2 regions of the Psychrobacillus sp. FSL K6-1267 genome follow, and region 1 is predicted to be linked to the other one. Evidence: riboswitches for the same ligand, from Rfam matches in the RefSeq annotation. Region 1 holds a riboswitch; the other holds the start of a gene.
The links. Region 1 has a riboswitch for FMN ahead of ribE (riboflavin synthase). Riboswitches for the same ligand answer to the same signal wherever they lie in the genome.
Positions count from the first base shown of each region.

Region 2: another riboswitch for FMN. It lies ahead of MHB55_RS08795 (ECF transporter S component); the one in region 1 lies ahead of ribE (riboflavin synthase).

Region 1 covers NZ_JBBOOR010000001.1:2,878,176-2,884,961, reverse strand. The annotation lists gene MHB55_RS14760 (DUF86 domain-containing protein) at 69-530, shown strand; gene MHB55_RS14755 (TIGR01457 family HAD-type hydrolase) at 517-1,281, shown strand; gene MHB55_RS14750 (YuzB family protein) at 1,480-1,716, opposite strand; gene MHB55_RS14745 (NAD(P)/FAD-dependent oxidoreductase) at 1,845-2,912, shown strand; gene MHB55_RS14740 (YuzD family protein) at 3,045-3,371, opposite strand; FMN riboswitch at 3,630-3,767, shown strand; FMN riboswitch at 3,871-4,008, shown strand; gene ribE (riboflavin synthase) at 4,132-4,767, shown strand; partial or broken gene ribB (3,4-dihydroxy-2-butanone-4-phosphate synthase) at 4,782-5,366, shown strand; gene ribH (6,7-dimethyl-8-ribityllumazine synthase) at 5,408-5,872, shown strand; gene MHB55_RS14720 (hypothetical protein) at 6,160-6,699, opposite strand.
Region 2 covers NZ_JBBOOR010000001.1:1,763,858-1,770,643, reverse strand. The annotation lists gene MHB55_RS08820 (CBS domain-containing protein) at 173-805, opposite strand; gene MHB55_RS08815 (LysM peptidoglycan-binding domain-containing protein) at 879-1,511, opposite strand; gene MHB55_RS08810 (RecQ family ATP-dependent DNA helicase) at 1,589-2,998, opposite strand; gene MHB55_RS08805 (helix-turn-helix domain-containing protein) at 2,991-4,025, opposite strand; gene MHB55_RS08800 (ferredoxin) at 4,137-4,385, shown strand; gene MHB55_RS08795 (ECF transporter S component) at 4,537-5,130, opposite strand; FMN riboswitch at 5,285-5,419, opposite strand; gene MHB55_RS08790 (hypothetical protein) at 6,085-6,786, opposite strand, start outside.

The sequences.
Region 1 (6,786 bases):
TACCTATGAATTATGGTACTATAGAATAGAACTATATATCAACTGACCAAGAATTAGGAGGCTGTGCAATGTATTTTGTGGACCGTAAAAGTATTGCAATGACATTGAAGCATATGAGAGAATTGCTTGACTTAATAGATAGTAAAAAAGATTGGAATGAAAATAATATAACGAAACTTGCATTAGAGCGAGTGGGACAAAATATGATTGAGTCCATTATAGATGTAGGTAACTCAATGATTGATGGCTTCATTATGAGGGATCCAGGTGGCTATGATGACATAATTGATATTTTGACTGATGAAAAAGTAATTACAGCTGAGATGGATGCGCCTTTAAAAGCTGTTATTGAAATGAGAAAAGAGCTTGTGAGACATTTCTTTTCCGTAGACCATAAGCAATTAGAAAGTGTTCTAGTGAAGAATCTCCCTTATTTACAACTGTTTCCAGAAAGAGTAGAAAATTATTTAATTAATGAGCTTGGGCCAGTTTCAGCATTTTTACCGGAGGACTCCGATGTCCGCCTATAAAGGATACTTTTTAGATTTAGATGGAACTGTATATAAGGGACTAACACCAATTCAGGAATCTGTAGATTTTGTACATTATTTGCAAAACAATGGGATTGAACCTTTTTTCGTTACTAATAACTCTTCTATGACTCAAAAGCAGCTACAAGCGAAGCTAGCGAAGATGGACATACATACTACTGAGGAGCAAATTATCTCTTCATCGATTGCAGCTGCTAATTACATTGCCGAGCATTATCCTGCAAAAAGCGTTTTTATGATTGGAGAGAAGGGCTTGGAGGATGCTTTATGTTCTGTAGGAATTGAGCCAACGGATGACTTAGCAGAGGTGGTTGTCATGGGAATAGACCATAAAGTCAATTACGAAAAGCTCGCACAAGCTTGTTTGTCAATTAGGGCTGGAGCGGCGTTTATCTCTACAAATAGCGACCACGCTTTCCCAAGTGAAAGAGGCTATCTTCCAGGGAATGGAGCCTTCACCAAATTAGTAGAGCATTCTACAGGTGTTGAACCTATTTTTACTGGAAAGCCGCAACCGTTTATGCTTGAGTTTATTCAAAAAAAGTATGGGTTTAAAAAAGAAGAGATGGTGATGATTGGAGACAATTATCAAACAGACATATTAACCGGCATTCACATGGGAATTGATACTGCTCACGTCAATACTGGAGTTAATAGAACGGAAGAAGTTCAAATGTTCCTTCAAAAACCGACTCATTTTTTAGAAACTTTACATGACTGGATAAAATAAAACACCATTCATTGTTTGGAAGAACAATATAATAACTGTATTAAATAAGGTATTCCTGTTGAGCTTAGAACAGAGAATACCTTATTTCTTTTTCTCACTCATAAATGGAGTAATGCTATTTATGGAATGAATGTATGAAATTGATTTAATAGATTAAAATATATAAAAGGTATCGAGAGAATATCTTCTCGATACCTTTTAAAATAATGGATTTTCTTCAATGTATTTATATATTTTGGCTACAAGATCTTCGGAAGATTCACCCTCTACCACATCACCGTTCACTATGGCGAAAAGTGTTTCGGAACATAGGGAACAATAGCTAAGACAGCCATATTCTAGCACATCTAAATCAGGATCCTGTTCTAATATATCAAAAGCTTCTTGTGAACCATTTGCAAGGTTGCTTATACAAAATTCAACCATTGGATTCATAGCTGTCACCTCACTACATCGTCATGCTACTCTATTTTTTTATAAAGGTCAATTGTGAAGTTTTATTGTGAAATGTGTCACAATCATTTATAATTTGAGGAGACATTGAAACAAAAGGGAGAATATTTATGCGAAAATTAGTATTGTTAGGTGGAGGATATGGGAATATGCGCGTATTACTACGCCTATTACCAAATAATTTGCCAGATGATGTAGAACTCACATTAATAGACCGTACACCATTTCATAGTTTAAAAACAGAATTTTACGCGTTGGCAGCAGGCACATCATCTGATCATGAAATTAGAGTGGCTTTTCCAGAGAGTGACAAGTTAAAAATTACTTATGGAGAAATTGAGAAAATTGATGTAGAAAACAAACAAGTAATTTTACAAGATGAAAAAATAATTCCATACGATGATTTAGTAATTGGACTTGGCTGCGAAGATAAGTATCATAATGTTCCAGGGGCAGATGAATTTACTTATAGCATTCAAACAATTGGGCGCTCTAGAGACACATACAATAAGATTGGTGGATTACCAGCAGGTTCTGTTGTAGGAATCGTGGGGGCAGGTCTAAGTGGAATCGAGCTTGCGAGTGAGCTTCGTGAAAGTAGACCAGATCTAAAAATTAAATTATTTGACCGTAGTCCTCGAGTATTAAGAGACTTTCCAGAACGCTTAAGTAATTTTGTACAAAAATGGTTTGATACAAATGATGTAGACGTGATAAGCAATTCGAATATCACAAAAGTGGAACCAAACAAATTATATAATCATGATGAAATAATTCCGGTAGATGTTGTAGTTTGGACAGCCGGTATTCAGCCAGCTGCTCCTGTTCGTGCTTTACCTGGAGAGAAGGACAAAACTGGTCGCATCATCCTTACTCAATATCATGATCTACCAAGTTACGATAATGTCTTTGTAGTTGGTGATTGTGCATCCTTGCCGTTTGCTCCAAGTGCACAGCTAGCAGAGGAACAGGCAGAGCAGATTGTGAAAGTACTGCAAGCACGCTGGAAGGGTCAGCCACTACCAGAAAAAATGCCAGATATTAAGCTTAAAGGCTTTATGGGATCTCTAGGTAAAAAGCAAGGCTTTGCTTATTTGGCAGATATCTCTGTTACTGGACGTATTGCAAGATTGATGAAATCAGGTTTACTTTGGATGTATAAACGCCATAACGGATAAATTAAAAAAGCTTGGAAACGTGGAGTTAAACGCGTTCCCAAGCTTTTTATTTTTTTTATAAAATGCTTTCTCTGGGAAAAAGCATTTTACTTAATAAGCTTATTTGAGTACTTTTTGAAATGATACTTCACGTTATTCTGCTATATAACCGTACTTTTCGAGGGCAGAGAATACAGGCTTTAACTGAATATAACCTTCCCCTATAACTTCCTCGTTTATCATTATTAATGGGTAGAAAAACTCATCATTTGCAATTTGATTGGCAATTGACAGTTGTTTTTCGTCTTCTATTGGCTTTTCTATATCAATATATAAAAATGTTAATTGATGATCAGGAAATTTTCTGGTAATTGCAGCTTCTAACCATTCATACGTGTCCTTAGAAGAAGGAGCATTCACACAGCTTGCACATACTATATCGGCACCGTAAATTTCTACAGTGAGTTTTTCTTGTGCCATAAAATACTTGTCCCCTTTAACTTATATATTATTTTACCCATCTATATTATAAAGGGGATACGGAAATACTGTCAAAAAGCGAATATCCTTTAAATGATAGAGTTTAAATATAATAGCTTTAGTCATGATTGTTTCATGCACTAACGGTTGTTGATTTAGTTAGTCTGAAAGTCCAGGAATGCAAATCAACTAAAAGGTGGTAATACGAAGAAAGCCTCTACGTCGAATTTTTATGATACAATACTAATCAAATAGAATAATTTCCTTCGGGGTCGGGTGAAATTCCCAATCGACGGTGTTGAGATTATATCTCTAAGCCCGTGAGCCGCTTTTAGTGTGCAGGATTTGGTGCGAGTCCAAAGCCGACAGTTATAGTCTGGATGGGAGAAGGAGTAAGCAAAACATTTTAAAATGGCAATTTTAAAATGTATTTTTTGCTATGCACTTTCATCCCATCACAACCGTGTTGGGAATTTTTTTATTTTACAACAATTTTATATTATTCCTTCGGGGTCGGGTGAAATTCCCAATCGACGGTGTTGAGATTGTATCTCTAAGCCCGTGAGCCACTTTTAGTGTGCAGGATTTGGTGCAAGTCCAAAGCCGACAGTTATAGTCTGGATGGGAGAAGGAAGCAACGCAAGTAGACTTTTGAAAATACATATTCACTAGTCTTATTTGACGAAGCCAAATTTACCTCTCATCGAAACTCCGACAATAAATGTTCGGGGTTTTTTATTTTGAGAAAGAGGTGAGGAAGATGTTTACAGGGATTATTGAGGAGCTAGGGACTGTTCAGCAGATGAATATGTTTACTCAATCGATGGAAATTTCCATTGGAGCTAGCAAAATTTTAGAAGATGTACAGCTTGGCGATAGCATTGCTGTAAATGGTGTGTGTCTAACTGTTAAAAAGTTTACGAATGATCTGTTTGTGGCAGATGTGATGCCTGAAACGGTTAAATCGACAAGCTTACAGCAACTTAAAAAAGGTTCAACAGTGAATTTAGAAAGAGCAATGTCTGCAAATGGCAGATTCGGCGGTCATATTGTTTCTGGACATGTCGATGGTGTTGCAACGATTCTTCGAAAGAGACCAGCTTCCAATGCAGTATATATCGACTTAGCAATGCCAAAAGAATTGCTTTTTAACTGTTTAATGAAGGGCTCAATCACCATTGATGGTACAAGCCTGACGATTTTTAATGTAACAGATTCTATAATTACTGTTTCTTTAATACCACATACATTCAAGGAAACTGTGCTTGGCTTAAAACAGACTGGAGAAATTGTCAATATTGAAACGGATTTAATTGGCAAGTATGTAGCAAAGCATCTAGCCAATCAAAATACAGGAAAAGTGACTGTTGATTTCTTACAAAAAGCCGGATTCTAAAGGAGTGGAATGAAATGAATACTATAGACGAAGCAATCGTTGCATTAAAGCAAGGTGAAATCATCATTGTAGTCGATGATGAAAATCGAGAAAATGAAGGTGATTTTGTCGTAATAGGTGAGTATGCAACACCTGAAAACATTAATTTTATGGCAGTGCATGGTCGTGGCTTAATATGCACACCCATTTCAAATGAAATTGCAGAAAGATTGTCATTAGACCCAATGGTAAATAAGAACACGGATTCACATCAAACAGCCTTTACCATTAGTATTGATCATAAATCAACAACAACAGGCATTAGTGCATTTGAACGATCTTATACAATTCTTGCACTATTAAATAATCAAGCTGTAGCAACAGATTTAAACCGTCCAGGACATGTATTCCCTCTTATCGCAAAAAAAGGGGGAGTTATAGAGCGTCGTGGTCATACAGAAGCAGGTGTAGAACTAGCTAAATTATGTGGTTCAAAAGAAGTCGCTGTTATTTGTGAGATTATGAACGAGGACGGTACAATGGCACGCATGCCACAACTTGAAAAAATTGCAGAAAAATTTCAAATGAAGTTTATTACGATAGAAGATTTAGTGAAATACACAGAAGCGAATTATAAAGCTTACGTAAAAGGAGAATGAGCATGGGACAAATTTTTGAGGCACAGCTAGTCGGTACAGATTTAAAAATAGGAATTGTAGTAGGAAGATTTAATGAGTTTATTAATGACAAATTATTAAGCGGTGCACTAGACGGTTTAAAACGTCACGGAGTTGAGGAAGGAAATATTGATATCGCTTGGGTGCCAGGAGCATTTGAAGTACCATTTATCGCAAAGAAAATGGCAAATACGAAAAACTACGATGCAATAATCGGCTTAGGTACTGTAATACGTGGATCTACTACGCACTATGACTATGTATGTAATGAAGCAGCAAAAGGCATTGCAAAAGCAGGCCTAGATACGGGTATACCTGTTATTTTTGGTATAGTGACAACGGAAAATATTGAACAAGCAATTGAACGTGCAGGAACAAAAGCTGGAAACAAAGGCTATGACAGTGCGGTTTCTGCAATTGAAATGGCGAATTTAAATCGTTTATTTTAAGAAAAGAGAATCGATACACGTGACATTGAATAAAATATAATTGGTTGGCTGTGGATACTGGCAAAGTGCTATTTATGAAATTAACCGACAAATCTTTAAGCAATTCTTATTGAGAATTACCTATTCTCGCTTTTCCAATAGTATATTTAAAGCACCTCTGAAACATGTACTGGTTTATTTGTACATGTACAGAGATGCTTACGTTTTCAGTGAATTAGCCTAAGTTATTTACTAGATTGAGGGAAACTTGTAAATTGTATAGACGCCATCCTTAAGAGGAGCTGCTGTTAAACAGCTATAAGACTACGAACGGTAAGTTGTCCAAGATATCTGCCGGGATTTGCAGAATATCCTATTACTGTTGGGGAAGTAACAGTAGCATTGATGACAATACGACCTGTATTTCCTAATAAACCAACTGCTAAAAGAGCATCTCCTGATGCAATTGCTACGTCCTGAGAGCTACCAGAGTTAGCATCGGTAAATAAAGGAATAGTTGCTATAACAATTCCTAAAAGATTTACTACCTCTAAAGTTGCAGTTACTGAGACAGTCTCGTTACCTGCATACGCATAAAACGCGCTAAGTGGCAAAGCAAGTCCTAGAATTGGTAAAGTTCCAATGTCGAAAATGCTTTGGAATGTAACCGTTTGGTTGGATGCTGTATTCGGTGACCAGATATAAGCGCTGCTGCCATCAATTAAAGGAGACAACATAGCTGGTGCGGTTGGTACTGCTGGTGTTGGAAGAGTACCTGGTAAAGCAGCTGTATCAGCAATGACTTGAGTATTTGCTGGAGTTGTAAATGCTTGTAAGGTTAAAACCATAAAAAAACACCTCCTCGAAGTTTATTTGCCAACAAATGGCATACTGTAACATATGAACTTTTAGTAGAGGAAGCTAGTCTAATAGAC
Region 2 (6,786 bases), 1.1 Mb from region 1:
TAAATCCCCCCTAACCATTATAAAAAAAGCACAAGCGCCTATATCTACCCCGAAAAGCAAATGGGGAAACACGAGAGGTATCAGCTATAGCTTCAGCATGACTATATTATCTTTCCAGCAAAAAGACAGGGATTTTATCCCTGTCCTTAAACCATTCGTTATATTGATTATATTACTCATCTTTATCAATATGTAACACTCGAAAACCTGACTTTTCTAAGTCTTGAATAATTCGATCTAATTTTTGCTCATTGTCAATTTTAAGAACTATTCGGCGCACTAGCTTGTCAGTTTCATCAAATGTTACTAGCGAAATTACAGAAGTGTGATACTTATGCAAAATGTCGGACATTTTCAGAATTCTTCCTTCAGATTCTACAGAAGTAAAGGCAATTCGAGTGCCCTTTGTATTCATACCAAATGCACTTTTAAACTGATGAATTGTGTCATAGCGTGTGACTATGCCTAAGAACTTCTCATCTTCTACTACTGCTAAAATTGGAAAATCATATAGCTTCATAAAAGCCTGTTCAAACACATCACTAGTTTGAACAAATGTATCTTCCCTTGTTACAACATCAGATACCTTTGTTTGTTTCAAAAAAGTATCTTTATCTGTGTTGCTATAAAAGAACGCCTTGTATAAAAGGTACTTGTTAAACATCCCCTTATACTTTCCATCCTCAATAATTGGTAATGCATCAATATCCTTTGCCTCTAGTTCATTTAAAGCGTCCAAAACTGAAGCATTGCCTTTAATAGTTAAGCATTTTTCCTTTGGTATCATTACACTTTTTACAAACATACAAACACCTCTTTCCAAAACGGTCTATACCTATATATTCTATAAAAAGTGAATTTATCCTTCCAACTTGTGATTATGGCAGAATTAATTTTTGTCCTTCATAAATTTCATTGGAAGCTAGTCCATTTGCAGCTTTTATCTTTTCGACTGCTTCTGGATTATTGTAGTAGTTCATCGCGATTCGATATAATGTTTCATTACCCTTAACTATATGAGTTTTCGCGTCTTTTTTTGGTTCTTGTACAGTTTCTTTTTTAGGCTGAGTTGGTGCTGGTGTTGCTGCCTCCTCCTTTTCTTTAGGTTCAACTGCCGGAGGGGCTGGAGTTGATTGAGGCACTTCTGTTGTATCTTCAGGCTTCTCTGCTTCTGAAGTTTGATTTTCTTCCGTTTCGTTTGCCTCTTCTTTTTCTTCCTCTTCTTCACTGCTGCTGTTCAAATTCGAAATTGGCTTAGTAACAACCTGTATGATTCCTTCGTCTTCAGTTGAGGCTTCGCTTTCTGGTTGATAAAAAAATTGTACATAAATCAAAACACTTGCAGGCAATAAGATAAATATAAAAAACAAGGATGGGATGAGTATATTCTTTTTCTTTTTCTTTTTACCTGGTGGATTTCTTCTACTTCTTCTCAATTCAGTTGCTTCACTCTCTACACCAATGGACTGTCTATGTTCGTCAATCTTTTTTTGATAATCATCTTTACTCATATTAGTCAAACTCCATTCTTCCACTTATCTACTACTATTATGACGAATTTTGTTGAAAATGTAAATGTTGTTAAGTATTATAGGATACTGCCTAATCTACTTTTCCAATCTAATACTGTAGCATGGATAAGGGGTTTATCGTGTAAATGAAATAACTCTTGAAGATTTAAAGAACATTTTGAACAGCAATTTAAAGGCTTGTCTATCAGCTTTTGATCGAAATAGGCAATTACCTGTTCCCTAATACAATTCTCATTTTGTAATAGCGTGTACAAGCTTTGAATTTCTATCCATTTTTTTTGTCGAATATTCTTAAACAGTTCTATAGTTTCCTCTGTTGACAATACCATTTTCCAATAATCTAAAATTCTTTCCGTTGTTTCAGATAACTGCACCTGATTTTCATTGGTCTGATATGCAAGGATAATATCCTGTTCGTCGGGAAAATCCTGCATCGCAACAAAATAAGCTTGTTCTACATCGGATAACATATAAAGAATGGAGGCAATGGACTGTTTTCCGTCTCTACCTGCCCGTCCAACCTCTTGCATATAATTGGCAACGGAGGTTGGTATATGATCATGTATAATTTGTCTAATATTATCCTTATGTATACCCATTCCAAAAGCATTCGTAGCACAAATCCAATCTAAATGGCCTTGTTGGAACTGTTGCTGAATGAGAATACGGTCATCTTGATCCATTTTAGAATGATAATAAGCGACTCTGATGCCCTTTTTTTGTAACTCTTCTGTATAAAATTCAGTTTTTTTCCTCGACTGACTATATAATATACCAGGTCCAGTAGTGCTAGTAATCCTATTTAATATCCATTCTACCTTTTCTTTTTGGCTCTCCACCTCATGTGCTTCGTAAGCAATATAAGGACGATCCAAGGAATGAATATATTCAAATGGCTGTTCCATTAACAAGGTAGTTTTTATATCTTTTACAACTTCCTTTGTGGCTGTAGCAGTTAAGGCTAGCACATTTGCCTTTCTTAACGATTTAAGCGACTCAGAGATCCTTAAATAATCAGGTCGGAAATCAAATCCCCACTGGGAAATACAATGCGCTTCATCAGCAACTATAAAAGCTAAATTTAAACTAGCTAACCTTCTTTGAAAACGCTCATTCTGTAACATTTCAGGTGATGTAAAAATAAATTTATAATTTTGTAAACCAGATAACGCCTTTTCTCTTTGCTCGAAGGATAAAAATGAATTGATGGCCACTACTCTTTTTTCTCCCATCATTTTTAACTGCTCTACCTGGTCCTGCATTAAAGAAAGCAAAGGGGATACTATTAGCACCGCTCCATTCTTTAAATATGCTGGTAGCTGGAACAGCAACGATTTACCCATCCCAGTGGGCAAAATAGCTACTACATCCTCTCCAGCTAGGACTTTTTCGATTATTTCCTTCTGTCCTTCTCTAAAATCTTTATATCCAAACCTTGTTTGAAGAATGTGTTGAAGTTCATCCATTTTCTTTCTCCCCTTTAGCTAAAGCCAGTCTAATTTGAAAATAGCTTAACTCAGGTATGTTCTCGCGAATTAACCTCAATTTTTTGGTTTGATGTTTATTGGAGAATTCTAGCACTTTTTTTATTTGGTCGTTCAATATAAATGATGTCAATGATAAACTTCGATCAGCTGCTGCTATTTCTATTAAGTGATCTTCGATTGTATTTGCTTTTAAAGATCTTAGGGCAGCGATATCTTGGATAGAGTAACCTTCCTTTAAAAGCTGTTCGGTCTTTAAAGCGGATTGTGTTAAAGGACTATGTACAAAAATCTCTTTTGTTAAACCTATTAAATCTGGATGACTTTCTTGATTGATGTTATCTAAGACAATATGCAACGCTTCTACAAATTGAAGCTTCATATCTATAATAGATTCTCCACACTCCAGTGCTAATTGCTCCCATGTGAGCCCACTAATGTGATAACCGCTCATTCGATAGACTAATAGTATACGATGTATTTCCTGTAACTCAGCAATTTGAAGTAAATGCTCTAACTGACTTTTAAAGTCCTTTTGAAATGTTGATGATTTATAGTCTCTCCCTCGTAAGTAATCTTTCACAAACTGGTGAACCGAATAATCTTTTTGATTGGGAATAAATCTAGTTTCATTTTTATTAAAATAAGATAGTGTTTGGACTACTAATTCTAATCTTGACCAGAACAATTTTTCATTTCCCCTTAGCTCCCAGCCATTAAACAAAGGTTCTGTATATCCAGTTAACTGTTTTAAACCTTTATGACTAATCCTTAGTAGAGAATCTTCCTCTTCAATCCAGTTGTTTTGTTGGAGTTTAAACAACTGCTGCTTATATTCTTCTTGTGTTAACTTCGGATAAATAGAGAAAAAACGATGTAGATTAAAATAAGTGACATCTTGAATGGTTTGTCCAGATTTTATCCCTTTTAATAAGTAAAAGGAAGCCATTGCTGACCGTTCCCCATTAAATTTTTGAATAATATTTAGTAATAGTTGGCTAAAATACAATTTAAATACCTCACAGTTTGAAAGTATTTTTGTTGAAAAGAAACGTAAACAGCTTTAGAATGAATAAGATAGCTAATTCTTATAAGTAGAATTAAAGGAGAGAATATACTAATGGCAAAATATACTATAGTAGATAAAGATACGTGTATCGCATGCGGAGCTTGCGGAGCAGCTGCTCCAGACATATATGACTATGACGATGAAGGTATTGCCTTTGTTATTTTAGATGATAACACGGGAACAACGGAAGTTCCAGAGGAACTGATGGAGGACATGGAGGATGCATTTGAAGGCTGCCCTACCGATTCCATTAAAGTTGCTGAAGAATCATTTGAAGGCGACGCTCTAAAATTTGAATAGTATATTAATGCCAAGAAGGATGACTAGCTCATTTTTCTTGGCTTTTTATATTTCTATAAACTTAAGTGGCAGGTTAATGCTATACCTACAAAAAAATAAAAACCGCAGACAAACTAGAAATTGTCTAGTTTGCCAGCAGTCATACATATCTTTAATTTATATTTGGAACTTTAAACGACTCGCTCACCTTGTCTAGTATAGGCTTCAATCGTTTAAATAGAACAACCATAACAATTGTAACTATAATACCTTTTATCAGATTAAACGGTAAAATACCGTAAATGATAGAATTAAATAAAGCTGTTCCTGTTTCCGCTGGGAAGTTTAAAAAGTACGAATACATTGGTAAGAAAACGTAATAATTTAACAGGCTCATACCAAGAGCCATACAAACTGTCCCGACGCCTAAGCCGTAAGCAATCCCTTTAGAGGAAGAAACTTTACGATAAATGACATAAACAGGTGTCAAAAACAAAATACTAGTTGCGAAGTTAGCCATATGACCGACTGGAACGCCTGTGGGACTTCCTGAAAAGAACCAATCTAGTACGTTTTTCATGAAAGCTACAATGATTCCTGCAACTGGCCCCATTGTGATAGCAGCAATTAACGCTGGGATATCACTGAAGTCAATTTTCAAATAAGCTGGTAAAACTGGTAACGGAAATGCAAGCAGCATTAAAACGAAAGAAATACTACTTAGCATTGCGATTGCAATAAGCATTCGCGTCTTACTTTTTGCCATAAATCCTCTCTCCTTTTGCGATTCACTCCACAAGAAGAAAGGTTCAGTTCGTTATCAATACTCAAAAAATCCCTTAAGCAAATAAAGCTTAAAGGAGAAAAAGGTACACTTAAATAAGCGTATCCGTATAAGAGCATACGAAAAACGACTGCACCTTCACCTTCTCCCATCCAGACTATACTGTCGGCTTTGGAATTTAACCAAATCCTGCCTTTTACGGCTCGCGGGCTCAAGAAAAAACTCTTCTAATACCGCCGATCGGGAATTTCACCCTGCCCCGAAGATGAATCAATATTTTATTGTCATTCAAGATTATCTCGAATTACAATCATTTTATCAAACTATATTAATATATGCAATACAACTGTTTCGATTTAAGTATATTAACAGATGAATCTTTTTTATGAAATTAAAATACAGTGATTTTTGTTCACCTTAATATATAACTGTAATAAATAACTCTTTCCGATTATAAAACTCGTCCGAACGGTCATAATTTTTCTATCCGGTCATAACTCTCGTCTGAACGGTCATAAATTTTTCTATCCGGTCATAACTCTCGTCCGAACGGTCATAAATTTTTCTTTCCGGTCATAACTCTCGTCTGAACGGTCATAAATTTTTCTATCTGGTCATAAATCTCGTCCGAACGGTCGTAAATTTTTCTTTCCGGTCATAACTCTCGTCCGAACGGTCATAAATTTTTCTATCCGGTCATAAATCTCGTCCGAACGGTCATAAATTTTTCTATCCGGTTATAAAACTCGTCCGAACAGTCATAAATTTTTCTATCCGGTCATAACTCTCGTCCGAACGGTCATAAATTTTTCTATCCGGTCATAAAACTCGTCCGAACGGTCATAAATTTTTCTATCCGGTTATAAAACACTTTTTTCGAATAAAAAACCCAATAAAAAAATCGACCGACTAATTAGTAGGTCGACTCTTTATTATTCAGTAGTTCATCATGTACCCATTAGGGCCAATTGGGATTGGTAAAGTAGCTGTCAAATCAAATCGATCCCATTGCTTCTGTACAACATTTTCTAGACGAACTGTTTTATCGAAGCTTGCAGCTGTTAAAGTAAAGGCTTCAATCATAAGAATAGAATCTTCATATTCCAATGTTGCCAAATCTAATGCTTCGTCAAATGTTATTACAACCGTGTTGTCTTCCTCTGATACCTCATAACTAACATTTTTCGGTACTACAGTCGTATAAAGATCATTTGCTGATTTTGGCATATCTTTAAAAGCATTCTCAAACTTAGCATCCTTTGGAACAAGGAATGTCAGTCCGCTATTCATTGTGTGTTTAAAATACATTCGTTCTTTGTTTCCGCTTGCCAATTCCTTTTTCCCTATTACTCCTACTTGGTCCCAATTGATAGCTGTGCCATCCTCACTTAATCGTTCTAGGAAGGAAAAGTCCTTAAAAATATGACGAATTGTATCAGTATACACTCCGGAAGTAGCTGAAGCAGCATCATAACCATGCCCTTTAGGTAAATAGTGTTGAAGCGTATCGCCATCTGAAACTAAATTACCTTGCAAGGGCAAATATTCCTCGAACCCTAGAGCAGATTCATCTATAGTGCTTGCATATTTTTCATATAACTGAAGACTATTTGGCAATCCGTCAGTAAAATCTTCGTT